Regions from separate parts of the Buttiauxella sp. WJP83 genome, predicted to be linked through region 1. Evidence: predicted binding sites of a transcription regulator. Region 1 holds the regulator's gene; each other region holds the start of a gene.
The links. The regulator Fur, encoded in region 1, represses iron uptake genes when iron is present. The targets are predictions, from matches to a motif close to ATAATAATGAGAACNACTATCAA.
Positions count from the first base shown of each region.

Region 1 (8,225 bases):
GCCTGGAACATGTTTTGGTTTGGTCTGGTTGCCATTTTGCAATAGCGTTTGCTCGTTACCAGCAAAATAGACCCTCGTACGACCATGCAGCGACTCAGTCGCTTCACCAAAGGCATGTGCATCAAGGGTATACAGAGTAGAAAGCACCATCATGAAACGATTGACGGCTTTCTTCTGCTCTGCGTATTCATCGGAAAGCAGCAACTCACGTACCGCACGGACGCGATCGCGTGCTTTGTTTACGGGTTTGGCTTCCAGAGTTGCAGCAACGGGTGCTGTTTGGCCGGTAGTTGCTGGGGTAGCAGGAGTTTGACCGGCGGTAAATTTCAGCATGCGCCGTAAAATGTCGGACGCGCTTTCACCAATGTGCTGCGTGTGGCTGGCAATATAGCGATAGAGCTCGTCATCAACTTCAATTGTTTTCATCTTAATCCAGTGCGATATCTTTTCTGAATACAAGTTGTTGGGATTATAAGTTCAAATCCCAACCTCGGGTAGCGCCAAACTTTTGTCACACCACAAAGTCAGATTAAACTGGAAATTTGCGGCACAGCGGCAGGATGCCGTTATGATACCCTAACCTCACGAAGTAAAAAAAAAGAACTTTGCCATGAAATTGAATGCTCGCCTGCAAACTGCGCAACAATCGACTAGTAATTCCCCCATCGTCCTGATCCACGGTCTTTTTGGTAGCCTTGATAATCTGGGGGTACTGGCCCGCGATCTTGGACAAGAGCACACCTTGCTGCAAATTGATCTTCGCAATCACGGATTATCCCCACGCAGCCCTGAGATGAACTATGCCGCGATGGCGCAAGATGTGGTGGAAACGCTCGATGAATATGGTTTTGATAAAGCCATTATTATTGGCCATTCCATGGGTGGTAAAGTGGCGATGGCGTTAACCGCAATTGCCCCTGAACGCATCGAAAAATTAGTGCTGATTGATATCGCGCCTGTGGATTACCACGTCCGCCGCCATGATGAAATTTTCGCGGCAATTAATGCCGTCACTGATGCAGAAGCGAAAACTCGTCAACAGGCCGCAGCGGTAATGCGCGAACATATAGATGAAGAAGGCGTGATTCAGTTTTTGCTGAAGTCCTTTGCTGACGGTGAATGGAAATTCAATGTGCCAGTGTTGTGGGAACAATACGAAAATATTGTCGGCTGGCAAACTATCCCAACATGGAATGAACCGGCATTGTTTATCCGGGGCGGCGCGTCTCCTTATGTTGACGAATCGCACCGCGAAACACTGCTTGCACAGTTTCCGCAGGCACGCGCTCATGTGGTTGCCGGTGCCGGGCACTGGGTTCATGCCGAAAAACCTGATGCTGTTTTGCGCGCAATCCATCGTTTTATCGACGGAACAGCAGCAAACTGATTAAAAACAAACCGACTGGCCGTTAGATGCGGCTAACGCGTTGGCGCGCAAGCCATGCTGATGTATGATTGCGCGCTAAAATGCGCCAGAGCACCCCGCTCCGTGCCACCTGAATTCCCTGTCAGTAGTCTAATCATGGCAAAAGAACAAACGGACCGTACTACATTAGATCTGTTCGCGGACGAGCGTCGCCCCGGGCGACCAAAAACTAATCCGCTCACGCGTGATGAGCAACTGCGTATCAACAAACGCAACCAGCTCAAGCGCGATAAAGTACGCGGCCTTAAGCGAGTGGAGTTAAAGCTCAATAACGATGCAGTAGATGCACTTAATCATCTGGCTGAAGCGCGCAATATCAGTCGTAGTGAGTTGATTGAAGAGATTTTACTCGCACAATTGAAGCAGCATCTCAGTTAATTTTTATGCTGTAGCCCAGAATGTGATGTTGCAGTCTGTGCACATCAGGGTGATAGCAATTTCCGCAGCGCTTTGTGTTCTGCTATGATTGCCCTATCTGTGGCCGAATAGCAGCCACCATACCATTAAGTTTCAAGAGGTTATTTTACTCATGGCAATCGTAGGCATTTTTTTCGGCAGCGACACTGGTAACACCGAAAATATCGCAAAGATGATTCAAAAACAGCTCGGTAAAGACGTTGCTGAGGTGCATGACATTGCTAAGAGCAGCAAAGAAGACCTGGAAGGCTTCGATATCCTGCTTCTCGGCATTCCAACGTGGTATTACGGTGAAGCGCAATGCGACTGGGATGATTTCTTCCCGACGTTGGAAGAAGTTGATTTCAATGGCAAATTGGTCGCCCTTTTCGGCTGTGGCGACCAGGAAGACTACGCAGAATACTTCTGTGACGCGTTAGGGACTATCCGCGATATTATTGAACCGCGCGGTGCTGCTATCGTGGGTCACTGGCCAACTGCCGGTTACCATTTTGAAGCGTCTAAAGGTCTTGCTGACGACAATCACTTCGTAGGCCTGGCTATTGATGAAGATCGCCAACCTGAACTGACTGCACAACGCGTTCAACAATGGGTCAAACAGGTTTCTGAAGAACTGAACCTGGCTGATATCCTCAACGCTTGATGCTCGGTGTGACGCAGCGACCTGGCTGCGTCACATTGATAGATTATTCCGATTAAAATAATCGCTACAAATTTTTAACTTTTCAGTTTGTCCCTGTACAATGACCTCCTGACTAAATAGCTAACAAGGCAAATAAATCGCGACTCAGCCGCCATTTTTTAGCTTGATTATGCATAATACTTGCGGTTCCCATTTAGAATTGACAGTTCTATAATGAGACGCATTCATCTTAACGCTCACCCTGAGTCCGAGCGATCCGTTAAGCAACAGGACAATTTCCGCATGACTGACAATAATACCGCATTAAAGAAGGCCGGCCTGAAAGTCACGCTTCCACGATTAAAAATCCTTGAAGTGTTGCAGGGTCCGGTGAACCACCACGTCAGTGCGGAAGACTTATATAAACGTCTGATTGATATGGGCGAAGAGATTGGTCTCGCCACAGTTTATCGTGTACTAAACCAGTTTGATGATGCAGGCATTGTCACTCGTCATAATTTCGAAGGCGGCAAATCCGTATTCGAGCTGACACAACAGCATCACCACGACCATTTGATTTGCCTGGACTGCGGTAAAGTTATTGAATTTAGTGATGATTCAATCGAAGCCCGTCAGCGTGAAATCGCATCACGCCATGGCATTCGTCTGACTAACCACAGCCTGTATCTTTATGGTCACTGCGCTGAAGGTGATTGCCGTACCGACGAAAATGCACACGAAATCAGCGAAAAATAATCCGCACATTTGACCACGCTAACCCGGTGGTCAGATATAAAAAAACCGGTGAGGAAGCTCACCGGTTTTTTTATTGGCTGAACGCGACAATTATTTATTGTTAGCGCGAATTTCTTGCCAGATTTTATCGCATTTGGCTTTAACGGCTTGGTCATTACCGGTACGAGTTGCCTGGATGCAGTTCTGGTAATCCAGGGTACGAACGCTCTCTTTTTGTGCGAACTCCTGGTGTTCCTTCTCTTGACTCAACACATTCAAAACGCTTTGGCATGCCTGAATTTTATCAGGATTCCCTTCGGCGGTATTGATACAGGCGCTATAAGCCTGTTTCAGTTTTGAATCTTCTGGTGCTGTTTTAGGCTGTGCGCAGGCGCTCAAACCTAAAGCCATAACCGTAACCAAAATGATTTTTTTCATGTTCGATATCCTTAACAAAACCGGGCGCGTTAACGCCCGGAATCAAATCAGAAAATGGTAAACGGAGCGATGACTATGAACTTAACATCGCGCTCATCCTGGAAGATGTTGCCGTAACCACCGCCCCAGCTTGGGATGTCGGAGTGGTTGTCGTATTGAGTGAAGTGCAGTTTGAACAGGGTGCCCTTCGCACGACCATCCTGAACGGTGTACAACGCATCAAGGCTATACGCAGATTCTTTCAGACGATTGTCGGCATCGTAGTAGCCGTCAGTTGTTGGTTTAGAGCTTGGTTTAGCATCCCATGCGTAAACATAAGAAGCACCCACAGCCCAACCCGCCAGGTTCCAGTTGCTCAGGTCATACATCGCACCTGCGAACACTGATTTTTCACCGTTGGCGTTGAAGTCAGAACGGTTATCCCACCAGATATCCAGACGACCGTTAGAGGAGGCATAAGTAGGAGTCATACGTTGCAGGAAGTAACCCTGCTGGCCGTCTGCCTTAACAATCGTCCCTTCCAGGCGCAGGTCAACCTGGCCAGCCCGATATCCGAAAGTCAATGCCTGCAACCATGCAGTACCGTCATACAGATCGTTGACACTGCCGTCGGAGACTTTGTCACGTGTGCCGTAGAACTGATAGCTGGTTGACAGCGGGCTGCCAGCCACATCAAATTTGTAACTTGCTTTGGTGAAGTACTGATCGACATACCCTTGGGCCTGGCCGAATGCCGCTTCAAGAATCAGATTATTTTTGAAGTCATACTTCGCACCCAACGAGTGTAGATAATCAACATTGGTGTTTTTATCGTTCTGATAGAACTTGTCCATTTCCAGGTGCCATGGAGCTTTGTACTCGTTGGTCCACATGTAGGAGAAGCTCAGCGCACCGGCATCGGCATAATCAAAGTTTGCCCCAGCTTCAGCACCCTGATAAGTACCAGGCATGAAGCTCCAGTGTGGCGCTAACAGCGTTTGACCGGTTGGCTGGATGTAACCTGCACGAGCCCAAACGGGACCGTACTTGAATTTAGCTGCGGCTTTATAAAGACTCACCCCGCTCTTATCGCCGGAGTAATCTTCATCGTAAGCTTTGTTTGAAGAGGAAAATGCGATTTCGTTCGGGTGGCCGCTGTTGCCATTTTCTGCCATTTCGATAGCAGTAAAGGCCGCGAGATCCAGGCCAAACATGTCTGCGGCATAACCAGACTGGAAGTCCAGGTTGGCGTTCCATGTAGCGTGTGCGAGGTTAGTTTCGTATTTATCTGTGGTGACGTCTTTACGGTCACGCTCACGTTGCCAGTAATAAACACCACCGGTCATCGTTGAGTCATCAATAAAACCTGCTGCACTAGCCTGAGGGATGACAACCAGTCCTGAAAGAGCCGTGACACCTGCGATTGCAAGCGCCAGCGCACTACGTTTGCCACTAAACGTACGCATATAAAATTCCTCTTTGACGTATAAATAATCGCCGGACGTTAAAAGACGTCACATCGCGAAAAAAGTAAAAATGCCTAACGGCTAAAGCGGTTATAAAAATTTTCCCGCATTACTGCTCCCCATAAGACTATTTTTCGCGACGCGAATTATCAACGATTTTGTAAGAGTTCATTCCGATATTATGACAGAGAGCACATAATTTATGAGTATTTGTAACAAATGGCGACTCAAGATGTTTATGCTGAATATTGAGATTATTTACAGACAAAGCTCGACATGAGAGCGCTCACATACCAAAACGAAGAATTTATTATGCTCTCAGATTGACCAAAAGAAAGATTATAAGCGGAGGTCTAAATAACATTAATTCGCATCGCGAATATGGAAAAATGGATGCACCGGTGAATATAACGCAAAAAAAAACGCCGCTAATTGCGACGTTTTTATAAGACGATATCTTTTATTCGCCTATTTTAGCCCAGGTATCACGCAACCCAACGGTACGGTTAAATACCAGTTTTTCAGCGGTTGCATAACGGCTATCCAGGCAGAAATATCCTTCGCGCTCGAACTGATACGCTTTGCCTTTTTCTGCGTTTTGCAGGCTCGGCTCCACGAAACCTTGCTTGATAACCAGAGACTCTGGGTTAATCGTTGCAAGGAAATCTTCCGCGCTACCAGGGTTCGCTACGCTGAACAGACGGTCATAAAGACGAATTTCAACAGGTAAAGCGTGTTCTGCGCTGACCCAATGAATAACACCTTTCACTTTACGGCCATCAGCCGGGTCTTTGCTCAATGTGTCCGGATCGTATGAGCAATGCAGCACGGTGATATTCCCTGCTTCATCTTTCTCTACGCGATCGGCTTTAATCACATATGCATTACGCAGACGGACTTCTTTACCCAGCACCAGACGCTTGTATTGCTTATTCGCTTCTTCGCGGAAATCAGCACGGTCAATGTAAATCTCACGGCTGAATGGCACCTGACGGCTACCCATTTCTGGTTTATTCGGATGGTTAGGCATGGTCACCATTTCAACTTCGCCCTGCGGGAAGTTTTCAATGATCACTTTCACCGGATCGAGCACGGCCATCGCACGCGGGGCGTTCTCGTTCAGGTCATCACGAATACAAGATTCCAAAGACGCCATTTCAACGGTGTTGTCTTGTTTGGTCACACCAATACGCTTGCAGAACTCGCGAATAGAAGCAGCCGTGTAACCACGACGACGCAGACCAGAAATGGTCGGCATACGTGGGTCATCCCACCCTTCAACAACCTTCTCAGTCACCAGCAGGTTCAGCTTACGCTTGGACATGATGGAATATTCGAGATTCAGGCGAGAGAACTCGTACTGACGTGGGTGCGCAGGAATCGTGATGTTATCCAGCACCCAGTCGTACAGACGACGGTTGTCCTGGAACTCCAGCGTACACAAGGAGTGCGTGATACCTTCCAGCGCATCGGAAATGCAGTGTGTGAAGTCGTACATCGGGTAGATGCACCACTTGCTGCCGGTCTGGTGATGGTCGGCAAACTTAATGCGATAAATCACCGGATCGCGCATCACGATAAATGGCGAGGCCATGTCGATTTTGGCGCGCAGGCACGCGGTGCCTTCCGCAAACTCACCGTTACGCATTTTCTCGAACAGCGCGAGGTTTTCTTCAACGGTACGATCGCGGAATGGGCTGTTCTTCCCAGGCGAGGTCAATGAGCCGCGATATTCACGGATTTGCTCTGGAGTCAGTTCATCAACATACGCCAGACCTTTATTGATCAGCTCAACCGCATAGTTGAACAGTTGATCGAAATAATCGGAAGAGTAGCGCACATTGCCTGACCAATGAAAACCAAGCCATTCAACATCTTGTTTAATAGATTCTACGTATTCGATGTCTTCTTTTACCGGGTTAGTGTCATCGAAACGCAGGTTGCACTGACCTTGATAATCTTGGGCGATACCAAAGTTCAGGCAGATAGATTTTGCATGACCGATATGCAGATAGCCGTTTGGCTCTGGCGGAAAACGGGTGCAAATGCTGGTGTGCTTACCATTAGCCAAATCTTCATCAATGATCTGGCGAATAAAGTTAGTTGGGCGGGCTTCAGCCTCACTCATCGCGGGTTCCTCAGTGCATAAACTTTCGTTAACGGCATATGATCTAATAAGCAGGCGTCGGAAACAACCTTTAGTTGCATAAATAAGGATGGGTGACTGGCGGGAAGTGATTGAGTAAGTCAGGAAAAGGGCAATAAAAAAGCGGCTGACGAAAAAGTCGCCAGCCGCTGAAGGCACAATCTAAGACTCAGGAGCGATTATTTGCCTTTAATTTCGTACAGAGGAGTCTGCCCCGCAACCACTGAACCTTGTGCCTGGATAACCAGACCGCTGTAGTCATCAATGTTGCTGCAAACCACTGGGCTAATCATGGAGCGAGCATTTGCGTTCAGGAAATCAAGATCCATTTCCAGAATCGGCTGGCCTGCAACCACTTCAGCACCCTCTTCTACCAGACGGGTAAAGCCCTGGCCGTTCAGTGCTACGGTATCAATGCCCATATGGACAACGATCTCAGCACCTTTTTCGGTTTCCAGACAGAACGCGTGGTTGGTATTAAAGATTTTTACGATAGTACCCGCGGCTGGCGCGACAACAGTTTTCTCTGTTGGCTTAATCGCAACACCGTCACCTACCGCTTTACTTGCAAAGGCTTCATCAGGAACCTGCTCAAGCGCAACAACATCACCCGTTACTGGTGAAACCAGTGCGGCGATAGTGACTGCGTTTGGAACAGCCTGTGGTTTTGTCGCAACGGCCGCTGGAGCAACAGCACTAACCGGTGCCGCAGCAGGGACATCACCGACTGTTTTCATTGCGTTAGCAATTTTCTCAGCCACAAAACCGACGATAATTTGCACGCTAGTTTTGTTCAGACGGATAACACCGGTTGCACCCAGACGTTTTGCCAACGCTTCATTAACCAATGAAGAGTCTTTCACGTTCAGACGCAGACGAGTGATACATGCATCAATACCGGTCAAGTTAGCTGAACCGCCTACCGCCGCAACGTACTGACGAGCCAGTTGAGAAACATCTTGATTGGTGTTGCCGCTAACATTCACGTCCTGACCA
Region 1 covers NZ_CP110080.1:3,346,510-3,354,734, forward strand. The annotation lists gene seqA (replication initiation negative regulator SeqA) at 1-426, opposite strand, end outside; gene ybfF (esterase) at 611-1,387, shown strand; gene ybfE (LexA regulated protein) at 1,523-1,804, shown strand; gene fldA (flavodoxin FldA) at 1,956-2,486, shown strand; gene fur (ferric iron uptake transcriptional regulator) at 2,769-3,221, shown strand; gene chiQ (ChiQ/YbfN family lipoprotein) at 3,312-3,638, opposite strand; gene chiP (chitoporin ChiP) at 3,686-5,083, opposite strand; gene glnS (glutamine--tRNA ligase) at 5,544-7,211, opposite strand; gene nagE (N-acetylglucosamine-specific PTS transporter subunit IIBC) at 7,409-8,225, opposite strand, start outside.

Region 2 (8,225 bases), 1.6 Mb from region 1:
GTCGGCTTTTATAGACAGGTTTTGCATTTTTGCCAGACGAATGAAGCAATAACCCAGGTTAATCACCGCCCCGCCGCCCATGATGATCACATAACTTGGCAGTGCCACGTACAGCGGGTCAACGCCCAACGCGGCAGCGGCTTCATGCATTGGTTTTGCGGCGTCCATCGCAAAAGACATACCCGCCGAGAAGATGCCGCACATTACCGCCAGAATCAGCCCTTTTTTCAGGTTAAATTCTTCGGCTTTAATGCCCATTTGGCGCTCTTTGAGCTGCCCCGCTCGGGTAACAATCGCCACACCGACCAGCGCAACCAGTACGCCCAGCAGCGTCATGCGCCCACCTGGCGTGCCAATCAGCACATCAAATTTTCCGGCAATAATTGGCGTCATTAAGGTGCCGACGATAAGCGTAATACCAATCGCAATACCAATGCCCATCGACATGCCCAGGTAACGCATCGTCAGGCCGTAGTTGATATTGCCAATCCCCCACATCGCGCCGAAGAGGAACACCGGCAGCAGGGTAGATGCATTAAACGAACCGTAGTAAGCCCAGAAATCAGGTAAAAGAAGGTAACTGACCAGCCAGGGCAATATTATCCAGGAGACAAAACCGCCCACTGCCCACATCGTTTCCCATGACCAGCGCTGTACTTTCTTAAAAGGGGCGTAAAAGCAGGCAGCGCTGGCAGCGCCGACCAGATGCCAGATTATCCCCATCGTTATCGCGTTATCCATTATTTATCCCTCTGTTTTAACTAAAAAACGTAGGGGTGACAGCTCACTACCCCGAATCATCGAGTCTAAAGAGTGAGCAACGAGTGAACCTTCTATGTGCTGCCGCAGCAGGGGTAAAAATGGCAAAATTCAGGGGGTGCGATTGACGGGAGTCACAGTTCTTCATTTCCCCTCCACCCGATAACCGAGTGGAGGTAACGCTAAAAGAATTAACAGATTTTTGCTGTTTTCACGCCCAGCAACCAGGCCAGTTTTTCCAGAATATCCCCCTGATGTCCGAGGCCAATTGCACAATGGTGTGCAGGCCCACCAAGGCTCCAGAGCGTAGTGAACTCGCGCGCAGATAACGGGAAGCGGTAGCGGCTGTTAGTGTTGCCGATATCCAGAACGTCGCCAGGAACGGCTTCCCCGTGGGCATACTGCAAACACACGCCGTTTTGCGCATCTTCAACGATGGAAAGGAATGTCACCGGGCCGGGTTTGACCGTCATCTGAATGGACACGCCTTTGCCTGGTTTGCCGTGATAAACCGGCAGCGGCACAAGGCGCACATTGCCTTGCGCCATCAGCGGATGTGCCGGGCCATCGTGCCCCCAGAGCACCACGTCATCGGCAAACTCAATACCGTATGGCTCAGAGAACGAACCACCTGCGCCAAGCAACTGCTGTATTTTCATTGCCAGCACGTTTTTGATTTCATACTCCCCGGCGACCGGAATTCCGCGCTGGGTGAGCAGCGTGTTGCCGAGAATAATCGAGGTGATAATGTTTTCGTAAGCGTTGCCGTTGCGCCCTTCATAGTAATAAGCCAGCGCGCCGAGATGATTGTTTTCAATCAGTTGGTCCATGGCGCAGGCGGTTTGCACCGCTCGTTGCAGTTCTGATTTTTCACAGGTGGCATCGATTTGCAGTGATGCTTCCACTTCCTGCCATTTTCGGCCTTGAGCATCAGCCGTGACCTGTTCGCGATATTCCGCCAGTTCACACATCTCCAGCGGCTTAAAGCGCACGCCAAGTTTTGCACTCAGGTTGGTCATGTTGCTGTAAACGTCGACCATCCCGTCGTAATAGTGGCCCAATACACCGACCTGGCAGGCTGACAGCCCTTTTTGCATCTCAAGTGCTTGTAACCATTGCGCTGTTTGCTGCCAGACATAGTCATCACCTTCTAATGCACCGACGATCAATTGGTAGCGGATCCCCGCACGATTAAACACGTTGGCCAGCTCCGGGGCGCTGCACGCCTGGCAATGTGCCAGCCACTCGCCGGTGCGTTCACCACGGTCGGTCATATCGCGGATTTTTGCATACGGCAGGCCCATTTCTGGCTGGAGCGCCAAAATAATCACTGGCTTATTAATCTTCTGCACCAGCGGCAACACGGTAGAACTCAGGGCATAGGTGCTGATGTACAGCACGATGGCATCCACGGGCTGCTGCTGGAGGTGTGTGGCGAAGGTATCGGCTTTGGCAACGCTGTCGATCAGGCCGCCATTCATCACCGAAACATTAAGCTGTGCAAGGCGTTGATCGATGTGTTGTAGATAACCGGTGAGGCGTTGTTCAAGACCTGAAAATTGCGGCCAGTAGGTATCGAGTCCAATACCGAAAAGGGCGACATTAAGCGACATGTTGATGCTCCAGGCAAAATAGAAGCATCGACTATCGCCTGAAAGGCATCAGACGACCTTTGTGGCAATGCCAAATCCTGTCGCGGGTGGCAAAAAACGATTTATCCACCTGACAGTGTTCACATTTTCGCCATCATCACAAAAAGTTATAACCTTATAAAAACTACGGCATTGATAATCATTTTCAATATCATTTAATTAACTATAATGAACCAACTGATTACGCGGCGTTAACAGCTTATGCGCCGTCCAATGATAAATGGAGATGATGAACATGAGTTATACACTGCCATCCCTGCCTTACGCTTACGACGCCCTGGAACCACACTTCGACAAGCAAACGATGGAAATCCATCACAGCAAACACCACCAGGCGTACGTGAATAACGCGAATGCAGCGCTGGAATCTCTGCCAGAGTTCGCAAGCCTGCCAGTTGAAGAGCTGATCGCTAAACTTGATCAACTGCCAGCTGACAAGAAAACCGTTCTGCGTAACAACGCGGGCGGCCACGCTAACCACAGCTTCTTCTGGAAAGGCCTGAAAACCGGCACCACTCTGCAAGGTGACCTGAAAGCAGCCATCGAACGTGACTTCGGTAGCGTTGATAATTTCAAAGCAGAATTTGAGAAAGCAGCAGCAACACGTTTCGGCTCTGGCTGGGCGTGGCTGGTTCTGAAAGGCGACAAACTGGCTGTGGTTTCTACCGCAAACCAGGACAGCCCGCTGATGGGCGAAGCCGTTTCTGGCGTATCCGGTTTCCCAATCGTGGGTCTGGATGTGTGGGAACACGCTTACTACCTGAAATTCCAAAACCGTCGCCCTGACTACATCAAAGCATTCTGGGATGTGGTGAACTGGGACGAAGCAGCAGCGCGTTTTGCCGCTAAAAAATAAGTTGCATTGCAACTGCTGAGAGGCGAGCCTGATGGCTCGCTTTTTTTATATCTGTAGTCAGGCCACAGGGAGGAGCAGATGTACTATCCACTCAACGTTTATATTGGCAAAGTTCGTGAATATGCTGGCAGCAGGCCAAGCGCTATCGCCAAATACCAGGTCGACGGTGAGCTCAAACTCACTGAGCGGGGCCTGGAAGGCGATCAGCAGGCCGAAAAAATCATTCACGGCGGGCCGGATCGTGCGTTGTGCCACTATCCTCGTGAGCACTACCTCCACTGGGCACGCGAATTCCCTGAACAGGCCGAGCAGTTTACCGCCCCAGCTTTTGGCGAAAATATCTCAACGCAGGGGCTGACTGAACACGATGTCTACATTGGTGATATTTTTCGCTGGGGCGACGCGCTGATTCAGGTCACGCAACCGCGCTCACCGTGTTTCAAGCTCAACTATCATTTTGGTATCCGTGATATGGCCTCCCTGATGCAGAAGTCCGGGCGTATCGGCTGGCTTTATCGGGTGGTGTTGGCAGGAAATGTTTCGACGGATTTACCGCTGGAGCTGGTTTCTCGCGTAAGCGATGTTTCGGTGGCAGAAGCGATTGCCATCGCCTGGCATATGCCATTTGACGACGAGCAATATCATCGCTTGCTTAGCGCGGCTGGGCTGTCAGTGAGCTGGACGCGCACCATGCAGAAGCGCCGGATTTCGGGGAAAGTTGAAGATAACTCCCGACGCTTAATGGGATCATAAACCCCAGATACGAAAAAACCCGCCGAGGCGGGTTTTTAAATTTTTAGCTTTGTTAACGCTAACCTTACAGGCTAGTTACGTTACCAGCAGCTGGGCCTTTAGCACCACTTTCGATGGTGAAAGACACTTTCTGGCCTTCGTCCAGAGACTTGTAGCCATCGTTCTGGATAGCAGAGAAGTGTACGAACACGTCTTTTGAGCCATCGTCAGGAGTGATGAAGCCGAAGCCTTTGTCAGAGTTGAACCATTTTACGAGACCAGTCATTTTGTTAGACATAGATATTACCTTTTAGATTAAGTTTGCCTTCCGGCGCAATTGGAATGTTTTACAGATTTTTTAAAGCGATAAAGGAAGGTAGATCACGTCGAAGGGTATCTATGATAACTCTTTGAGGACTGCGTTACTAAACTGCTTAAAGGTCTGTGCTTCAAACCGATGAGTGCATTAACTCATATTTACGGTATGAATGACAAGGTTTATTTTAGCCATCCACAGGGCTGGAGCTCAGGCCGCCTCTGGGTTTCCCCGCCTGACGACGGGGAAAATCACCATTACTGCATAGCGCTTTGTGCAGTTGAATAGGCCTGCATAAACGCCTGGTGCTGTGAAGCCAGCGGAGCAATCAGTGAGTTATACTGGCTTGCCTGCTGTGACGTTGGGAATTGAATCCCCCCCGCGGTAAATCCAACCTGAGTCCCCTGCTGCTGGATGAAATCACCCACTTGCACCAGTTGAGCCGTGAAAGTTTGTGCGGCTGGGATCAGCGGAGCCATAGCGTCTGCTGGAGCAGTAACCACTTTTTGATAAACCTTATCGTAAACGGTTTTCAGCTCGTCAGCTTGCTTCAGGGTAGAGCGAGCGCTGTCTGCCTGCATTTTGGCATTCTGCACTTGCTGACCCAATACGTTAAGTGAACCATTAGCCTGGCGCAGTGGCCCGCTCTGGGTCATATAATCTTGTGGCACACGAATGCTGTTCACGCTATCAGCGACGGGCTTCATGCCATCGTCCATGACCTGATTCATCTGTTGGGAGAAACCGTACAGAATCGCGTAATCAGAAATGAGCGGGCCAAATTGCTTCTTCTGATCGGTCGTCAGCGTCGGTAAACGTTCACCGCTGCGCATCACCGTATTTTGTAAGAAATCGATAAACGCCTTACGTTGATCGCCTTCTTTATCAAAGCAACCACTCAAGCTCACCACCATTAAAATTGCCGCAAGCGGCGCAAACCAGCGTGACCAGGACTTACCTGTCGCCATCTTTTCTACTCCTTTCATCATTCAGTGCCAAAGCGAAAATGCATACCCAATAATGCTGCTAAGGATAGTCCAACCTGAGTTCGCAAGATACCCTTTGCTTCTAATCTCTTAAGGCAAATTTATACGATTCAACATCGGTTTTGGCGCGAATTTGCTGCCGTAACGACAAGGATGGGGCACGCTGTCGTTGGCAGTCGCTACGTACTCGCCGAAAGCGAATGTTGCTTAATTGTTAAACCCATCACAATTCCGATGACACCTTCTCTGCGCTGAATAAATATTAAGCCATTAATACTAAACAGTTTATTTTTACGAGCGGGTTGATGTTTATTGAATCAGTACGATAATCGCACACAAACACCTGCCAACTGATTGCCCTAAAGCCTGCCGAATGGTTTGATTTAACGAACGATTAACGAATTTTTGTTCGATAATCGAACAATCCAGAATCACTCCGACAAACTACGCCCGACCCTACACTCTGGCCATGGTTTGATCCTTTCGCAGGACTTGCCTTATGACAAAGACAACAACAACTGATATTCAGGCATTTATTAACAATAATCGGTTTTCCAGATACCAGTGGATGATCCTCGTACTGTGTTTTATCACGGTGGCGTTGGACGGATTTGATACCGCGATTATTGGATTTATCGCCTCCGACCTGGTGCAGGAATGGGGTGTGCAGAAATCTGACCTTGGCCCGGTAATGAGCGCCGCGTTGGTTGGGCTGGCTGTGGGTGCTTTAACGGCTGGGCCGATGGCTGACCGCATTGGGCGTAAAAAAGTGCTGGTACTTTCTATTCTGGTATTCGGCGGTTTTAGTCTGCTGACGGCCTTTGCCACCAGCCTGACATCCCTCGCCATACTGCGCTTCCTGACCGGTCTTGGCCTGGGTGCAGCCATGCCAAACGCGGCAACGCTGATGTCCGAATATGCACCGGAACGTAAACGCGCTCTGCTGGTAAACCTGATGTTTGTCGGCTTCCCAATTGGCTCGTCAATGGGCGGCTTTGTCTCCGCGTGGATGATCCCGCATTACGGCTGGCAAAGCGTTCTGGTATTAGGCGGTGTAATGCCATTGATACTTTCGGTGGTACTGATGATTTGGCTGCCTGAATCTGCACGTTATCTGGTGGTAAAAAACAAACCGCAGAAAGATATCGCCACTATTTTACGCCGGATCGCGCCACTGCCATCAGGTGAAAACCTGCGCTTCGTGCTTAACGAAGTCGGCGGCCACTTCAAAGATAAAACCGCACTTGGCGTGATTTTCTCGCCGCGTTATCTGGTAGGAACGCTAATGCTGTGCCTGACCTATTTTATGGGCCTGCTGATTTTCTATCTCCTGACCAGCTGGCTGCCGCTGCTGATTCGTGAAACGGGTGCAACGCTCAGCCAGGCGTCGATTATCACGGCACTCTTCCCGCTGGGCGGGGGAATTGGCGTTTTGATTATTGGCGCGCTGATGGATAAGCTAAACCCGAACAAAGTGGTCGCGGTGGGGTATTTGCTGACAGGGTTGTTCGTTTGCCTGGTGGGCTTCTCCACTTCAAGTCTGGTGCTAATGGGTGTGATGGTATTTATCGCCGGGACAATTATGAACGGCGCACAATCCTCAATGCCCGCACTTGCGGCAGGTTTCTATCCAACTCAGGGTCGTGCTACGGGTGTCGCGTGGATGCTTGGGCTGGGGCGCTTCGGCGGGATCCTCGGAGCGTTTAGTGGCGCATTCCTGATGCAGGCCGAACTGTCGTTCAAAACCATCTTCATGCTGTTGGCCATTCCTGCGGTGATTTCAGCGACGGCACTGATGGTGAAATCATGGGTAAGCCTTCGTACTCCAGGTGAGAATCGCGTAGATAATCACGAACTGGATAAAGTTACGCAAAAAGCATGATGGAAAATCTTTAAACTACGGCGGGCTTGTCCCGCCGTTTTGCATAAATAGTCTAACCATTTACAAATTTATACTCAGTCTCCTACTCCATAGCATTTTCAATTCCTTATGCCGCTTAGGTTTTTTGCTGAAACGCATAAGCCACTTTTTGCTTAAAAATAGTTAGTCTGAAAACCATCGTCACGCTTTTTTTCGAACTACTCTTAATGAGCTTCTTACGTGTTCACTGTCCATTGTGTGATTTATGAGGAGTACTCGATGGAATATAAAGATCCAATGTATGAGTTACTGAGTAACCTTGAGCAGATTGTTTTTAAAGATAAACAACAAACGATGGCTCTTAATGATAAGCCCAATGCATTTTCTGAATTTGAACAGTTGAGAAAAAGCACTGGATTAAAGATTGATGATTTTGCCCGCGCAATGGGTGTCAGTGTTTCAATGGTACAGGAGTGGGAATCAAAACGACTCAGACCCTCCAATACCGAGCTGAAGTTGATGCGCTTAATGCAGGCAAACCCAACGATCAGTAAGCAATTGATGGAATGATTGGGTGCTTTGTTTGTACCCTGTTGCCTTAGTCTAAACCCCGTGAATGCGGGGTTTGTTGTTTCTGGAAGCGACGAAAATAGTATCAAACGCAGCGGCAATATCCGGAAACCAGACCTGTATCACTCCCCAAACCACAAATTTAATCCATAAATTAAGGAGGGTTATTTTCGAGAAAACAAAAGGAGGTTGTATGTCTAAGAATATCCTCGTGCCTATTGATATTTCTGAGATAGAACTGACACAGCAAGTCATTCCTCATGTAGAAACGTACGCTAAACAAGACGATGCCACGATCCACTTCCTGGCCGTTATCCCCGACTATACCTATTTCGCCTCTTACCGCCTGGGTTACGCTTCGGTTCCGCCAGATGCCAAAGAAAGGGAACTGGCTGCCATGGAAGCACTGAGCGAAATTGTCGCTAAGTTCAGCCTGCCAGAGGACAGAATTGAAAAGTATGTTCTGTGCGGCCCACCGAAAGATCATATCCTC
Region 2 covers NZ_CP110080.1:244,482-252,706, reverse strand. The annotation lists gene rhaT (L-rhamnose/proton symporter RhaT) at 1-741, opposite strand, end outside; gene OH773_RS01105 (L-fucose/L-arabinose isomerase family protein) at 951-2,372, opposite strand; gene sodA (superoxide dismutase [Mn]) at 2,647-3,267, shown strand; gene yiiM (6-hydroxyaminopurine reductase) at 3,346-4,020, shown strand; gene cspE (transcription antiterminator/RNA stability regulator CspE) at 4,085-4,297, opposite strand; gene OH773_RS01085 (DUF3053 domain-containing protein) at 4,573-5,283, opposite strand; gene OH773_RS01080 (MFS transporter) at 5,801-7,183, shown strand; gene OH773_RS01075 (HTH-type transcriptional regulator) at 7,442-7,732, shown strand; gene uspF (universal stress protein UspF) at 7,926-8,225, shown strand, end outside.
Region 2: sodA (superoxide dismutase [Mn]) is a predicted target of Fur. The motif match lies at 2,544-2,566, and genes of this name have one in related genera.

Region 3 (8,225 bases), 1.5 Mb from region 1:
TAATTTTTAAAACATTATTTTAATTTTGAGTTTCATTCATGGAAAACTCCCCTTCTCAGTCACCAAAACGTGGCATTTCTGGCATGGCGTTGTTGGTGGCTGGCGCATTTTTTATGGAATTTCTCGATGGGACGGTGATCGCCACCGCTCTGCCGGAAATGGCAAAAACATTTGGCGTCGATGCCGTTGATCTGAATATTGGCATGAGTGCTTATTTGCTGACTCTGGCCGTGTTGATCCCGGCAAGCGGTTGGATTGCCGACCGTTTTGGCGCACGCAAAGTCTTTACCCTCGCACTCGGGATCTTTACCTGTGCCTCCGTGCTGTGCGGGATTGCCAACACGCTTGAGCAGTTTGTCGCGATGCGCATCTTGCAAGGAGTTGGTGGTGCGCTGATGGTGCCCGTCGGGCGACTGGCGGTGTTACGAACTACGCCCAAACATTTACTGATTACCGCTATCGCCACGCTGACCTGGCCTGCGCTGGTTGCGCCGATAATTGGCCCTCCGCTGGGCGGATTCATCACCAGTTATGCGTCGTGGCGTTGGATTTTTTATATCAATCTGCCGCTTGGATTGATTGCCATGGCGCTGGCGTGGCGCTTGATTCCTGATATTCATGATGACGATCGCCGCCCGTTTGATGGTATCGGATTTACCGGTACCGCCGTGGCGATGATTAGCCTGGTTTACGGTCTGGAAATGCTGGGGCAAGCTCAGGTCAATCTCCTGCCAACATTGGGGCTGCTGCTATTGGGCGCCGCATCGTTATGGTTTTCACTCTGGCATTTTAAGCATGCCCAACATCCGATGATTCGTCTTGAGGCTTTAAAGGTGCAAACCTTCGGCGTGACGATGTACGGAGGGTCGCTTTTCCGCACCTCCATCAGTGCGGTACCCTTTTTATTGCCGCTGCTGTTCCAGGTGGGTTTCGGTATGGATGCGTTTCATTCTGGCATGCTGGTGTTGGCGGTGTTTGCCGGAAACCTTGCCATGAAACCTGCCACCACGTCGTTAATTCGAGCGTTAGGCTTCAAAAAACTATTAATCATTAATGGGCTGCTCAATGTCGCGTCTCTGTTAGCCTGCGCCTTTCTCACTCCGCATACCGTGGTCTGGTTGACGGTTGCCATTCTGTTTTTTGGCGGGATGTTCCGCTCGATGCAATTTACCGGCATCAGCACCCTCTCCTTTTCCGATGTGCCATCGTCACAAATGAGCTACGCCAATACGCTTTTTAGCACTGCGACGCAGCTGTCTGTTGGGTTAGGTATTACGCTTGGCGCGATAGGGATCCGCCTTGGCGAGAAAATAAGCCAGTGGCTCGATGTCGCGTCAATTCCTGGGATGTCGATCAAAATATCGTTTGTGATGATTACACTGATTTGCCTGCTGGGGCTGGTTGATTTACTGCGACTGCCACAAAACGCCGGGAGCAGCGTGTCCAAAAAGCCATAGTGCATTTCAGACCTCAATTATACTTAACGCAACAGATCGCGTGTCGTTGAGGTCGTTATGAAACAGAGAACGGTTAGAGTAATGCTGGTTCTGGCGCTAATCAGTTATCAGGCAAAGACCGCAGAACCCGCCGAACATTCACCCTCATTAAACTTCCCTACGCTACATAAACCGAGCCTGCACGGCGGTATACAACAACGATGGCCGGAAGCGCCGCAAGCGAATATCAACCATCAACACTGGGATGCGCAGCATCTTGAAGCCGCACGTCAGACGCAGCACACCGTGGATTAAGTGGTGTTGACGCAAAAAAAATGGCCAGCAAAAGCTGACCATCTTTATTAGCGATTAAATACTATCAGGCAAGAATTTCGCGAACGAACGCTTCAATCTCTTTGTTCTGGCAGTTTTCGAAGAAACACTTCTGGAAACGTTCGCCCGTCACTGCTGTTTTCACCAGTTCAGGATCGATAGAACGCAGGGTGTCCAGATAGTTTTCTTTCACTACCGCAGCTTTAACCTGATTCAGGATACCCGCGTTACGAACCTGTGGCTCTTTACGCTCGATTGGGTAGCCTTCGCCTTTACGGCCAGTGAATGCTTTTTCAAACATATAACGTACGTTCAGCTCTGCACCCCAGCCGAAGCCTTTAGCGAATGCCAGTGACAGTGCGTTTCCGTTGTTGATTTGGGAGAACAGGAAAGCATCAGCAGGATCCAGGCAGTATCCGCAAACCACACCCGGGTGGATGTTCAGGGACATCATTGCGCCCTGGCCTGTGCCACAACCGGTCACAACGAAATCAACGGCTTTAGAATTCAACAGAATGCTCGCCATAATACCGAGGTGGATGTAGGTCAGGTGGTGATCCTGCTCATCGCTCATACCGACGTTGTAAACCGGGTACTCTTTCTCAGCAGCAACCGCTTGCAACTCATTAAGAATGATTGCGTTTTTGCCAGCCTGACTGTTTTCCATCATCAGTGCTATTTTCATTTCCGTCTCCTGATTGGGTCACGGGGTTTCCCGCGTTGAAAAGCTTAGGTATGCAGTAACGATACTATCTAGCAAACATACTTTCAAATTTAATGAAATTTAGTTTTAAAAAATTAAGATGGGGTCACACTTCTGCGTTTTCCCGATGAAAACCCTCCGGTTTATACCGATACGGTTACAGCCGTAAATTTCCAGCCGATTATTACCTTAAATTCCACTTAAGAGCCGCTCTATTCGTTAACGTAAGGGAAATTATGCAGCTTTGTGCTGTTGGTCATATTCCGTTTGGCTGCATGCTAAAATTGTAAGAAATATCATTTGAGTCTCAGCATATGAAATCTGTTTATTTGCTTTTAGTGGCTGCGTTATTAAGCGGCTGCACCATGAATAAAACCCCACAGCCCGTCAAAGGAAGCGAAGTTGCAGGGGTTGTTCGTCTGGGTTTTGATATTGCCCCATTACAAAGAGCGAAAATTGATACCTACGTTGCACAGTCAGCAGCCAGCCATCAATGCCAACAATGGGGTTATGTCTCCGCATTCCCCTATGGAGAGCCAATCAGAACCTGCTCTCTGACCAGCGGCGCGTTGTGCCTGAACCAAACTGTGACCCTTGAGTACCAGTGTCGGGGCAACGGAATGGAGAAATATCTGAGAGATGAAATAGCCGTTCAATAACCGGAGTGGGTTTACTAATGGGATGAGCAATAAATTATTTCTCATCCCGTTAATTAAATAATAATCATTCTTGTTGGCCTGTAATAGCTTTTAAAAAAGAATAATATTAGCAACCATTCTCATTACAATAATATTATTAACAATTCCTTTGCATTATAGAAATAATAAAATTAAAGTAGCGCCATTGTTAAAGTCCTAATTCTCATGGAGCGCCTCATGCTTAAAGCTGAAATGATCGAAAAACTTAACGAACAAATGAATCTTGAGCTTTACTCTTCCCTGCTTTATCAACAAATGAGTGCATGGTGCAGCTACCATAGCTTTGAAGGGGCTGCCGCTTTCCTGCGTCGCCATGCTCAGGAAGAGATGGAGCACATGCAGCGCCTGTTTGCTTATTTAACGGATACCGGAAGCTTGCCTCGTATCAATGCTATTCCAGCACCCGACCATGATTATACTTCTCTGGATAGCCTGTTTAGCGCAACCTACGAGCACGAACAGTTAATTACTCGTAAGATCAATGAACTGGCTCATGCAGCGATGAGCTCTCAGGATTATCCGACCTTTAACTTCCTGCAGTGGTATGTTTCTGAGCAGCACGAAGAAGAAAAACTGTTTAAATCTGTACTGGATAAATTAAGTCTGGTCGGTAAAAGCGGTGAAGGTTTGTATTTCGTAGATAAAGAACTTTCTACCCTGGATACACAAGCTTAATCATTTCTAATCGGTAAGCATGCTTTATGCTTACCGGTTCTCATTTTCAAAATGTGTTCATCGCTCTACCCTGCAAAATCCCCCAGATTTTTCTCTTCAGAAAGGCGAATGTTGCCCGAACGTCTATACTCCACAACAGCAGTATTCCGAACGCCGAACATAGCTTCTACTCATACAATAATAAGCAACATTTTCTTCCTGTATCTGGTGATAACTGACATGGACAAGATGAAAAAATGTTAAACAAAAACAATAGATTAATTAAAAAGCTATTCTTCCATGAGTCCTGGGACATCATGGTCATTAAAAACTGCATGCATTCATTCCCTGATAATACGCTGGATATTCTCAGTCATTCCAAAGCACAACTTCTTAATAAAAAATACACGTTTCAGGCCGATCCTTTTATTATCGAAAAAGAAGATAAACTGTTTATCTTCTATGAAGCATTTAGTTTCCTTAACTCGAGAGGCGTACTAAAGTGCCGGGTTCTGAATAGCGAGATGAAAGAAATAGAAGATATCAAACTACAGGGTTTTGATGATTTGAAATGTCACCTGTCATTTCCTTTTATTTTTTCTCATGATGACAAACTATTTATGATCCCGGAATCATCAGAAAGAAAAGAAGTTATTCTCTTTCAATCTACTGATTTCCCGGCGCGTTGGGAAAAAGTCAAAGTGTTACTTTCCGATGTCGAATATACAGATAATGTCTTCTTTACTTTGGATGGCGTAAGCTATCTCATATCCACCACGCTGGATAATGAAATGGTAATTCACACGGCAAATGATTTGTTAGGTGACTGGAAAAAAATCGAACCGTCGTTAACATTATGTAACTACCACCATCGCGGTGCCGGAACGCCTTATTCAAACAATAATAAAAATTATATTCTTACTCAGGAATGCTTACCCGGGTCATATGGGAAATCAATTTATATCAAAGAGTTAATCAACTTAACCCCAACGACTTTCGAAGAACGACTGGTGGCGAATATTTCCCCTACCATTAACAAAAGCTCAGGCATTCATACTTTTAATTTTTCTGACACATATATTGTCTATGATACTAAAAATTGGATATTCAGCTTTTTCTCTCCATTAAAAAAGATAATCTTTAAGTGCCTTGTCAAATACCGGAAACAGTATTTTGCCTGAAACAGCAGATGAATGCCCGGGTGTTTGCTGATACTCTTGGTTAACTTGACTGAGCATGAGTAAGACATAAGCTCGATTCGCTCATTTTGCAATATTATTCTGGAGATACTATGGCAATTCTTGTAACTGGTGGTGCTGGCTATATTGGCTCACATACCGTTCTGGCATTACTGGAGAGAGGTGATGATGTCGTCGTCATCGACAACCTTTCTAACTCGTCTAAAGCCTCTTTGGACAGGGTTGCAGAATTAACCGGAAAAGTACCGACATTATATGTTGCCGATATTTTAGACAAACATGCGCTAAAAGAGATCTTCTCAAATCACGAGATATCCGATGTTATTCACTTCGCTGGCTTAAAATCTGTCGGTGAGTCGGTTAGAAAGCCTCTGGAATATTATGAAAACAACGTCGTTGGGACGCTGGTTTTGCTCAATGAAATGTTGCTTGCAGGCGTCGATAGCTTGATCTTCAGCTCATCTGCGACGGTATATGGCAATCCAGAAAAAGTCCCGCTAAGCGAAGAGTGTCAAACCGGGGGGACCACTAACCCATACGGGACGTCGAAATTAATGGTTGAACAAATTTTGCGTGATTTTTCGCACGCACAACCTGAATTCCGCATTACCTGTTTACGCTATTTCAACCCGGTTGGCGCGCATCCGTCAGGCCGGATCGGTGAAGATCCCAACGGTATTCCTAATAACCTGGTGCCTTATATTTCTCAGGTCGCTATTGGAAAGCTCGAATGCCTCTCGGTTTACGGCAACGATTATCCAACACCCGATGGAACCGGCGTCCGTGACTATATTCATGTGCTGGATCTGGCAAGCGGGCATCTGGCGGCATTGGATCATAAAGCTGAGGGATCGGCCTTCAAAGCCATCAACCTGGGGACCGGTGTCGGTTATTCCGTGATTGACCTGATAAAGGCTTTTGAAAAAGCCGCACAAACCCAAATTAACTACAAAATAGTCGACAGAAGACCGGGTGATGTCGCGGAATGCTGGTCGGATTCATCCTTAGCCAAACAGAAACTGGGATGGCAAGCGACCCGCTCTCTTGACGAAATGATGCGTGATACCTGGAACTGGCAGAAAAATAACCCGAACGGTTTTAACTCTTAATTCTGTTTCTTAAATTCCTGTCACGATAATGAGCCTGAATTTCAGCTTCAGGCTCATTCTCCGTTAATTATTAGTGCGAACCTTCGACACCCGATACCAACCGTCACTTTGTTTGCCTTCATTCGCCAGATTAATTCGCGCTTTTCCTTGTTTATCCAGCATCGCCACTTCAACAAAATATTGCCCATTCGCTAAATTCGCAGGCAGTGTCAGACGATAACTCGTGGTGCGCTCGCCAGGTAACCAGCTGCGAATATCATCAGAGGTTCTCCCCTGGGCGATAACCTTGTTCGCATCATTCACCAGGCGATACGACACATCATATTTCAGGTAAATCGGCGCGACCCCCTCATTTTTCCACAGGCTATTTAGCGTCAGAGATCCGCCTTTTGCTACGACCGCATCATGGCTTAACGAGGCTAGACGAAAACGATATCCCAGTTTTGTCAGCGCCTTATCGACGATGCCGCGATACATAACCGGCACCTCAGTGGACTTCAAATTAATCGTACTGGCGTGCTGTTCTAATGCCCAGTCAAAGGTCCGTTGCACTTCGTCGAGGGAATAATGCTGGATGGTTTTCCACTCGGCCATATGGCCGCAGATCTCAAAACTAATCGGCGCGCGTTTCCACGCATCATTAAAACCGGACCAGGCCGCCTGTGCCGCCTCTATGCGCTGCGGATAATCATCTTCCATCAGGTTCCAGGTTGTCGAAAAGTTACGCCAGTCGCCCAGACAGTCCGCACGCCAGCCAGCACCACGCTTCGTAGCGCTCACGAGGTTATCGCCACCGGCAATCAGCATGATTTTTGGCGTTTTAGGGAACGCAGTAAAGTGCATGGTGACGTACTTTTCTAGTTGAGCAGGTGTGTAGCGCTTTTCCAGCGGAGTCATTGAAGGGAAATTGCTGTTATGCCATTCACCCCAGGAACCCACCATGCCAATATCGACGTAGGCCAGGTTTTCATTACCATCGTACCGCTTCCCAAAGGCGTTCAGCAGACGCTGGCTATATTCAAGAAAAATGGGGTCATCTAAGTCCGGTGCGAAGGTTTTTTTGTCCGATGTCCAGACGCCTTTCACCCCTTTTTTAATCAGCCAGTCAGGGATTTTGCTCCCGCTTTCCGGGCCATCCATCACCATAAATCGCAGTCCAACATTCATCGCCGGTTGATGCTTCGCTGCAAACTTAAAAGCATCATCAACAAGAGCAAAGTTGTACTGCCCCTCAACTGGCTCAACTTCTGACCAGTAAAAACGCTCGTATTCAATTCCGGTATCGGGATATTGCGCCCGCGTTAGTTGATCACCATATCCCTGATGAAAGCTGGCGATTCCCATTCCCGGATTCGTTATGGGGCCGGAAAGTGCTTTTGGCGTGACGACTGTCATCGGTACGGCCATGACCGCCCCCGGAAAAACCATGCACATCAATGAAATTAACGTTTTTATATTCATAGTATTTCCGATTGGTGTTAGGGGCGTTAGCTCGCCCAGAACTAGTTGTTACGCAAGCTGAGCCACCAGTCCCAAATCCCCACATGGAAATTCCGAATCAGATCGATTCCCACTGCGGATTTGATCATATATAGCGTCAGTAACAGGCACAAAACGGCAAAAATAGAGCCGCCAAGAATCAGCAATGTCACAACAATTCGCACCAGAGTCGATTCTTTACGCAGCCTTTTACGTAAGTCTCGTCCCAGTAAAAAGACCATATAGTAACGCGTCCCAAAGAAGGGAAAGCTCTTACGAATATCGATCCGGTGGTGTGTTGAAAGAGTGATCGAAACGAGCGCGCCCTCTATCTCCTGCTTTTGTTCGGGAGTCAGCTGTGCCTGAGTTTCTTCATCAAGCACTTCGTAGAATCTGTCAATGACGATGGGGCGTCGGGTTGAATTCGTCAATTTTAACCTATTGATTTATCTATTAAATGGTAGACACCTACAGTTTTCCTGGCAATCTCACTCCAGTCATAGGTTTGCAGAAATTGACTGTAATCGGCGGTATTTAGCACACCTCTTTCCTGAATTTTCTCAGCTAAATCAACCACATTTCCGACTTTGAAATAAGCGTCAGCGGGCAGCCCG
Region 3 covers NZ_CP110080.1:1,807,161-1,815,385, reverse strand. The annotation lists gene OH773_RS08425 (MFS transporter) at 39-1,457, shown strand; gene OH773_RS08420 (hypothetical protein) at 1,515-1,751, shown strand; gene OH773_RS08415 (RpiB/LacA/LacB family sugar-phosphate isomerase) at 1,816-2,454, opposite strand; gene yecR (YecR family lipoprotein) at 2,838-3,131, shown strand; gene ftnA (non-heme ferritin) at 3,348-3,845, shown strand; gene OH773_RS08400 (glucosamine inositolphosphorylceramide transferase family protein) at 4,082-5,005, shown strand; gene galE (UDP-glucose 4-epimerase GalE) at 5,116-6,132, shown strand; gene OH773_RS08390 (DUF4832 domain-containing protein) at 6,196-7,593, opposite strand; gene OH773_RS08385 (hypothetical protein) at 7,635-8,042, opposite strand; gene OH773_RS08380 (glycosyltransferase family 4 protein) at 8,045-8,225, opposite strand, start outside.
Region 3: ftnA (non-heme ferritin) is a predicted target of Fur. The motif match lies at 3,232-3,254, and genes of this name have one in related genera.

Region 4 (8,225 bases), 580 kb from region 1:
GAACATCCAGACCTTCAAGCGCGGCATAAACCTGGTCCAGCACGCCATTTTTCTTCACGCTGCCGCCGCCGTAGGTAACCAGCACGCGAGCATCTGCTGGGATTTGAGCACGCAGTTCGGAAATGGCACCTTTACCAAACAGGATGCGGGTCGGGGTGTGTAGGTTGAAATTGTTCATTATCGGATTCCCGTTTTGTGGGTGATTAATAACATTGCTTATCGCATTTGATGGTAGCCATTGTCGGCTCAGGGTGGCTATCGCTCAATGCTTATTCCTGCCTTTATCTTGCCTATTCCTCCAGGGGGCTGGAGAAATGAAAAGATTCAATGCACACTGAGATCGTCAGTAAAGTCAGCAAGAGAGCGGGAAAATGAAGCGGAAAGCGATTTGTCAGCAGTTAACTAACAAGATTAATTATCTGATACAAAAAGAAAATAGTGGCCTCATTTCACTGCCTAATGTCAGTTTGCTGTATGGCACCCAACCCTATGCGCGTACGCCAGTGATGTATGAGCCGGGGATCATTATTCTCTTTTCCGGGCATAAAACGGGTTATCTGAACGATCGTGTGTTTCGCTACGATGCCAACGAGTACCTGTTGCTGACCGTGCCGCTACCTTTTGAATGTGAAACCTTTGCCACACCTGAAGTGCCGTTGGCTGGACTGCGCATTAAGATCGATATTTTGCAGCTTCAGGACTTGCTGATGGATATCGGCGAAGATGATGTATCGCACCCGCAAACCTGCTCAACCGGGATTAACTCCGCTGAGCTATCCGAAGAGATCCTCTGTGCTGCCGAGCGTTTACTGGACGTGCTGGAAAACCCGCTCGACGCGCGTATTTTGGGCAAGCAAATTATCCGCGAAATCCTCTATCACATTCTGATGGGGTCGTGCGGTGCCGCGCTTTTAGCACTGGTCAGCCGGCAGACACATTTCAGCCTGATAAGCCGCGTGCTCAGGCGCATTGAAACACAGTACACAGAAAACCTTTCTGTAGACCAACTCGCTGCGGAAGCGAACATGAGTGTTTCGGCGTTTCACCATAACTTTAAATCGGTGACCAGCACCTCGCCGCTGCAATATCTCAAGAGCTACCGTTTACACAAAGCGCGCATGCTGATTTTGCACGATGGGATTAAAGCCAGTACTGCGGCAATTCGTGTCGGATATGAAAGTGCGTCGCAGTTTAGCCGTGAGTTTAAGCGATACTTTGGCGTTACGCCGGGGGAGGATGCCGCGCGGATGCGGGTGTAGGGGGTTGTATTTGCCATTTTGCCCCTGGGTAGTGCTCAGAAATGGCTACCCAGGGTTGCTCTTTAAGAGGCGGTCTTTACTTATGCAGGATTTAATCTTTTCTTGATGAGGACAAACAACGTTCCGATTAAGCCTGCCACCAGAAGCACCATCGGCAATACCATCAGACAAGTCATCACCTGATCTTCGTGGCGTTTTACAAACGGGATCATGCTCAGGGCATAGCCCAGACTGGACACGCTACCCACCCATAACAGCCCGCTTAACCAGTTAAACACCTGAAAGCGGCGATTGCTGAGACCTGAAATACCCGCCATGGTTGGCAGCAGAGTGCGGACAAATGCTAAAAAACGCCCGGCCAGCAAGGCAAATAACCCATGTCGGTCAAACATATGCGTCGCACGTTGGTGATATTGCGGCGGCAACTGTTGCAGCCAACTTTTAACTGTTTTGGTATTACCGAGCCAGCGACCTTGCGCATAACTTAACCAACAGCCAAGGCTTGCCGCTGTCGTGAGAATGAGTAATGTCGGGACAAAATTCATGACCCCTTTTGCCACCAGCGCTCCCGCGAGTAACAAAAGACTGTCGCCCGGCAAAAATGAGGCGGGCAGTAATCCATTTTCGAGAAACAGCGTCGCAAACATGACGCAATAAACCACTCCAACAACATGAGGGTCCGCGAGTGCAGCAAAGTCATGTTGCCAAAGCGCCTGAACGATATGATGTATAACAGCCATGGCAAATCCTGTGGAACCGCTTTATTCGGCGCGTCTAAATCTATAGTAGTTAGATTAGGTACACCTTAATTTCTCGGCGTACCTTTTTTTGAAAGCATAGTGTAACGCTAAATGGCCTGCGACACCTTGATCACAGGCTCAACTAATCATCATGAATTTAGAAAAACTGTCCTTTCAGGTATCCACTTCTGGAAAATTCAGGCAATACGCTGGAAACCTGCATCGAGATCGGCAATCAAATCGTCAACATTCTCCAGGCCGATATGAAGCCGAACTAACGTACCGGAGAAATCAACTCCCCCTGCCGGGCGAATCTCTGCCACTTCTTCCGGCTGGTTGGCGAGGATCAGTGATTCAAACCCTCCCCATGAATAGGCCATACTAAAATAGTTAAAATTGTCCAGGTAGTGCTGATACTGATCATGACTTAAGCGTTTTTTGAGCACGAATGAGAACAAACCGCTGCTACCTGTAAAGTCTCGTTTCCAAAATTCATGGCCTTTACTGCCGGGCAATGCAGGGTGATTGACGCGTTCAACTTGCGGATGTTGTGCCAGCCATTCGGCTACTTTCAGGCTGCTTTCATGATGTTGGCGCAGGCGTACCCCTAAAGTACGTAACCCGCGGCTGGTCATATAAGCAGTATCTGCATCCAGCATTTGACCCATCAGATAAGAATTCTCACGCAATTGATCCCAGCAACGGGCATTTGACACCGCCGTTCCGACCATTGCGTCAGAATGGCCAATCAAATACTTGGTTCCTGCCTGAATCGAAATATCAATGCCGAAATCCAGCGCTTTAAACAAAACCCCAGCAGCCCAAGTGTTATCAATCATGATGATGGCTTCTGGAGCAACGCTGCGCACCGCCTGAACTATGGCGGGGACGTCATGTACTTCCATTGTGAGTGAGCCAGGGGATTCCAGAAATACGACTTTAGTATTGGGTTTAATGAGTTGAGCGATGTCCGCGCCAATCATCGGGTCAAACCAGGTGGTGCTGACGCCGAGTTTTGCGAGGATCTTGGTACAGAAATCCTGGCTCGGCTCATAGGCGGTGCCAGTCATCAGCACATTATCGCCCTGCTCAACAAAAGCCAGAATCGCATTGGCCACGGCTGCAGCGCCACAAGGATAAAGTGCGCAACCCGCGCCGCCTTCCAGTTCGCACATCGCTTCTTGCAGCGAGAAATGGGTGAGGGTGCCACGACGGCCATAAAACAGCTCGCCTTTTGCGCGGTTGGCGGTGGCGTGTTTTTTCGCTTCGACAGTTTCAAAAACCAATGATGAAGCGCGTTGAATGACGCTGTTAACAGAACCCTGAGTGAATTTCTTATCGCGCCCGGCATTCACCAGCGCCGTTTCAATGTGTTTTTTAGTCATCTTCACGTTGCCCTATTTACCCATCTGGATGTCCAAAACTAACTTATCATGCTTTTGCTGCGTAAGCGCAAGGAATCCATGGACAATTTCAGGCACTCTTTAAATACTAATGAGAACTACTATCAATTCGATGTCGTTTTGATATTATTGCGCACAGTTTTTGTATTATTTCGTGGTGGAGAGTAAGAGTGACGAATAATTTGATGCAGACAGACCTCTCTGTCTGGGGCATGTATCAGCATGCTGACATCGTGGTAAAAATTGTGATGATCGGCCTGATTCTGGCTTCTGTCGTCACCTGGGCCATCTTCTTTAGCAAAAGTGTTGAGTTGATGTCGCAAAAGCGCCGTCTGAAGCGTGAGCAGCAGCAACTGGCTAATGCCCGCTCTCTGGATGAAGCCAGTGATATGGCTGAAGCGTTTGATGCGAAAAGCCTGAGCACGATGCTGATTAATGAAGCGCAGAATGAGCTTGAGCTTTCCACTGGCAGCGAAGATAACGAAGGCATAAAAGAGCGTACCGGTTTCCGCCTTGAGCGTCGCGTTGCGGCGGTGGGTCGACACATGGGACGCGGTAACGGTTTTCTCGCGACCATCGGTGCAATTTCGCCGTTCGTCGGTCTGTTTGGTACGGTCTGGGGCATCATGAACAGCTTTATTGGTATTGCACAATCGCAAACCACTAACCTTGCTGTTGTTGCACCGGGTATCGCGGAAGCATTGTTGGCAACGGCTATCGGCCTGGTTGCAGCGATTCCTGCGGTGGTTATCTACAACGTGTTTGCCCGTGTGATTGGCGGCTATAAAGCTTCTCTGGGTGACGTTGCGGCTCAAGTTTTACTGCTGCAAAGCCGTGACCTGGATTTAGAAGCCAGTTCTCACGCTCGCCCGGTACGTACGGCTCAGAAACTGCGTGTAGGTTGATACCATGGCTTTGCGTCTTAACGAAAATCTCGACGATAACGGTGAAATGCATGAAATCAACGTGACACCGTTTATCGATGTCATGTTGGTGCTGCTGATTATCTTCATGGTGGCCGCGCCGCTTGCAACAGTCGATGTGAAGGTTAACCTTCCTGCCTCTTCAAGCCAACCACAACCGCGTCCTGAAAAGCCGGTCTATCTTTCTGTCAAAGCCGATCGCACTATGTTTATCGGCAACGATGAAGTGACCAAAGAAAGTATGATCAATGCGTTGATGGCGGCGACCGAAGGTAAGAAAGACACGACGATTTTCTTCCGCGCAGACAAATCGGTTGATTACGAAACGATGATGAATGTGATGGATACGCTGCATCAGGCAGGGTATCTGAAGATTGGTCTGGTTGGGCAAGAAGTCACGAAACCTCAGTAACCTCGTCAAATATCACTATTTTTAAGCGGCCTGTTAGTTGTACTAACCAGGCCGCTTTTCATTACAAATTCGGTGTTTTATAGCTGTTTTCCAGCAGGGCACGAGTCCGCGACAGCGTTTGGGCTTCCTCATTTCTCAGTTGCTGATAAACCGCCTCCAGCCGGGCAAGAATCACATTTTTCATCCGCGGTTGATGGGCCAGAATTTCACTGAGTACAGAGCCGTAAATTTCTTCTTTCATGCGATAAGGAAACATTTGATGGCGGTTGTGCCACTTTTGCTCAACCAGCGCTGAAGTAATGTTAATTTTCCCTTCGGTGAAACGAGCAATATTTTCATTTTTTATGGCCACCAGAGCAGCGATATTATCACGCAATAACGTGTTCTCAGGTGATGCATCATTCGAAGCAGCGGTATCGTGCTGAGTGGGTTGCTGTACATCTGACATTGAGCTTACTCGTCGAGGGAATAAAATACCGGCCAGCTTTTTTCCTGGGTTAACTGATTGACCCAGATTTGCTGTGAATGCTGACTTATCTGCAATTTTTTATCTTCTATTAGCATTTGCAAATCGGCAGGGCTGATTTTTTCTTGTTCTATGAGTTCATTTAACACAGTCACCATTGCTTCAATTTTTACCGCACAAAATAAATGGTCTTTTAAATGGCGATCGTTTTCTTCAAGCAGGGTGTTTTTTGCCTGCCCAGCGTAATGATTGGCGCTGAGAATCGTTTTCTCTAGATCTAAAAGATTATCCCGAGGAATTGGAGTTAGGGCGCTATCTTCTGCTGGTGGAGTAATTTCAACCTGTAGAACAGGGAGGATTACTGGCACCAGGTTGTTGGGCAGCATTAACGATATCCTTTTAAATCAACAGAATGAAGTTTATAGAAACGACGTGTGACGTTGACAATATATTGCCTCAAAATTACTATAAAAAAAACAGGAGCCTCCATGCAAAGCGTCATTTATTCTATTGTATTAATACTGTTGTTGCTGTGCGGCGTATTAGTGTTAATGCGTGAGAAATCCCGCGCCAGAGTGAATCCAATCCCACCCGTTTCCCCTAAATTAAATTTCTCTGACAATGACGAACGTGAAGATTACTTTGCAACGCTCATTTCGAAAATTACCCCGGACTATTATTGGCGAGTGAGTCATGAATATGTTGATTTCGCCTATGCCACGATTAAGCAGATGCGAATCGATGAGCTGAGTGCGAATCGTGAACTGTTTAATGCCCAGCGGCGTTGCAGTGACTTAAACTCCGCCATTTATCGTTACTACGATAACCTGCGCAAACGCTGCGCTGAAGGTGAAAAAGTACCGTTTGCTGATATTGAAGTCCTGAATTTACGCCAGTGCTTCGATGAGTTCAGTCATCATGCTTATCCAGAGTTGGTGGCTTTGGTGTGGCCGCATTATCAACGTCCCGAAGTCGATCTGGCCAACGTGTAAGCATTTTGACAAGTAGCTTGAATCCCTATCAAGCTGTTTTTAAGGTTAAAAAATCAAGGTCTATTATTGGACCGAATGAACGTTGGATAAATTTCACTCAGTGGTTATTATTTGCTCACCCAAAAGGAGTTGTTCGTCCCGTTGCCATTAATCAGGCAATGGTTTGTTTGCCCGAATTTGAAAGATATGACTTATGCCTCGTTTTAAAAAAATCATTGCCCTGGTATTTCTTTTCTCGCCTTTAATTGTTAGTACAAATTCCTTTGCTTTTAATATGCCAAAGGAATTTGCATCATTGGGAATAAAGACTGTTTCTCACAGAAATAGTTTTTCTGAAAACGACAAATTTATGAATAACAATAATATTCGTGATACAGAAAATATACGCTCGGCAATATTGTCGCAATATTCAAACTGGAAAGGAACGCGTTATCACCTTGGCGGAACGACGCACAATGGTGTGGATTGTTCAGCGTTGATGCAGAAAATATTCAGTGCTTCATTTGGTCAGTCGCTGCCAAGAACGACCACACAGCAAATTCATAATGGCCAGCAGGTCAGTAAGGAAACGCTCAAGCCTGGTGATTTAGTCTTTTTTAAAACGTCCCCAGGGCAGCGACACGTAGGGGTTTACGTGGGGGATAATAAGTTTATCCATGCGTCGAGCAGTGAAGGTGTGACGATGTCATCGCTGGCAAATCATTATTGGGTTGATCATTACGAAACGGCACGCCGCCTTAAAGTGATGGGCTGATAATTAACGCTAATCTTTTGCCACGTCTTCGCCGCTTTTGCCTTTTCCCCACGCAATGCGGCGATGGAGCATTTTTTTCACCGCTCGGCCTGTGGTATTTAACCAACCGGTTGGGCGTGGGTCGGCGAGCATGCTCAGAGCGCGGGCATAATCCAGTACCAGACCCGGCGTCCAGGCCATTGTTTCGGCGCGTTTACGAAGTTGCAACGCGACCCAAAGCTCCGGTGTCGACATCAGTTTTCCCATCGCAGCCCAGAACCCACGTTTATGCCACAGCCTGCCAACCGCACCCTCAAGCGCCGCTTCTAATGCACGCGCCACGCTGCTCGAACAGTTTCTGTGGGTCAAGTTGTAGGATTCATTCTGCCGATAGGTTTCCCAAAAATCTTTAAGCCGTGCTTCGCTGTAATTGCGAATGCGGACCTTCCTTGTCGATGGGCACCACTTTGCGGCCTCGGTCGCATAATCCGGTTGGAAAATTCCCGGGACATTGTTTTCTGGCGTAGCCCGTAACAGGCGAGCGAACTCATCGGGAGACTGATCAATGAGTTCAGCAGGATAGAGGCTGATGTAAATGCCCCCTGGGGACTCAAGTGCCGCGTGACCCGTCGAGATAACGCCATTGCGGTCTACCGCTGCGATATAGCGGTTAATGACGGGACGGGGAAGCGTCTCACCGGGTGCCGAGCCTACGGGAGTCCAGACATGCACCGTCAGCGCTTTTTCGTCGTCGTCCGGCGGACCGTCCCACTCCACAATGTCAGGTGGAAGATGATCGGCTTCTTCCATAAATACAGCGCCTTTGAGACCTGGATTTTCTGCGGCATTTTTAACGCGATTGGCGAGAATAAACAGGTTCCAGCCCGCAAATGCTAAACCTAAACCCAGGCAATAAGGAACCGTCCCTTCATAGTATGTAGGCCATGGCTGGAAGAAAAATATCGCCAGTAAAATTTCGACAATACCTCCCCATAAAGCAGGTCGCCATCGTCGATAACGTACGACCACGGCTGAAGCGATTTGCAAAGCGCCATCGAATAAAAACAACAAACCAAAGATCATCGACAACACGAAGTTACCGTGGTGATGACCCGCCAGAATCAATAGCGCCGCAACGGTAAATGCCGCGCCTTTAACGTAGCGCAACAGGCGTTGGCCACCCATGCCACTGTGGGCCACCATCAATGTGGCCGCGCCTTCTAAAAGCAACAGACAGGCAAATGGTTCGAGAGGGAAAAACAGCGAGTCGTCTAAAGCATCAACAATAACGACCACT
Region 4 covers NZ_CP110080.1:3,924,442-3,932,666, reverse strand. The annotation lists gene yqhD (alcohol dehydrogenase) at 1-178, opposite strand, end outside; gene OH773_RS18185 (AraC family transcriptional regulator) at 372-1,259, shown strand; gene OH773_RS18180 (DedA family protein) at 1,340-1,999, opposite strand; gene metC (cystathionine beta-lyase) at 2,197-3,384, opposite strand; gene exbB (tol-pal system-associated acyl-CoA thioesterase) at 3,573-4,307, shown strand; gene exbD (TonB system transport protein ExbD) at 4,312-4,737, shown strand; gene OH773_RS18160 (cytoplasmic protein) at 4,799-5,185, opposite strand; gene OH773_RS18155 (hypothetical protein) at 5,191-5,589, opposite strand; gene OH773_RS18150 (ESA_00282 family adhesion-associated protein) at 5,692-6,195, shown strand; gene OH773_RS18145 (NlpC/P60 family protein) at 6,545-6,949, shown strand; gene OH773_RS18140 (HdeD family acid-resistance protein) at 6,959-8,225, opposite strand, start outside.
Region 4: exbB (tol-pal system-associated acyl-CoA thioesterase) is a predicted target of Fur. The motif match lies at 3,488-3,510, and genes of this name have one in related genera.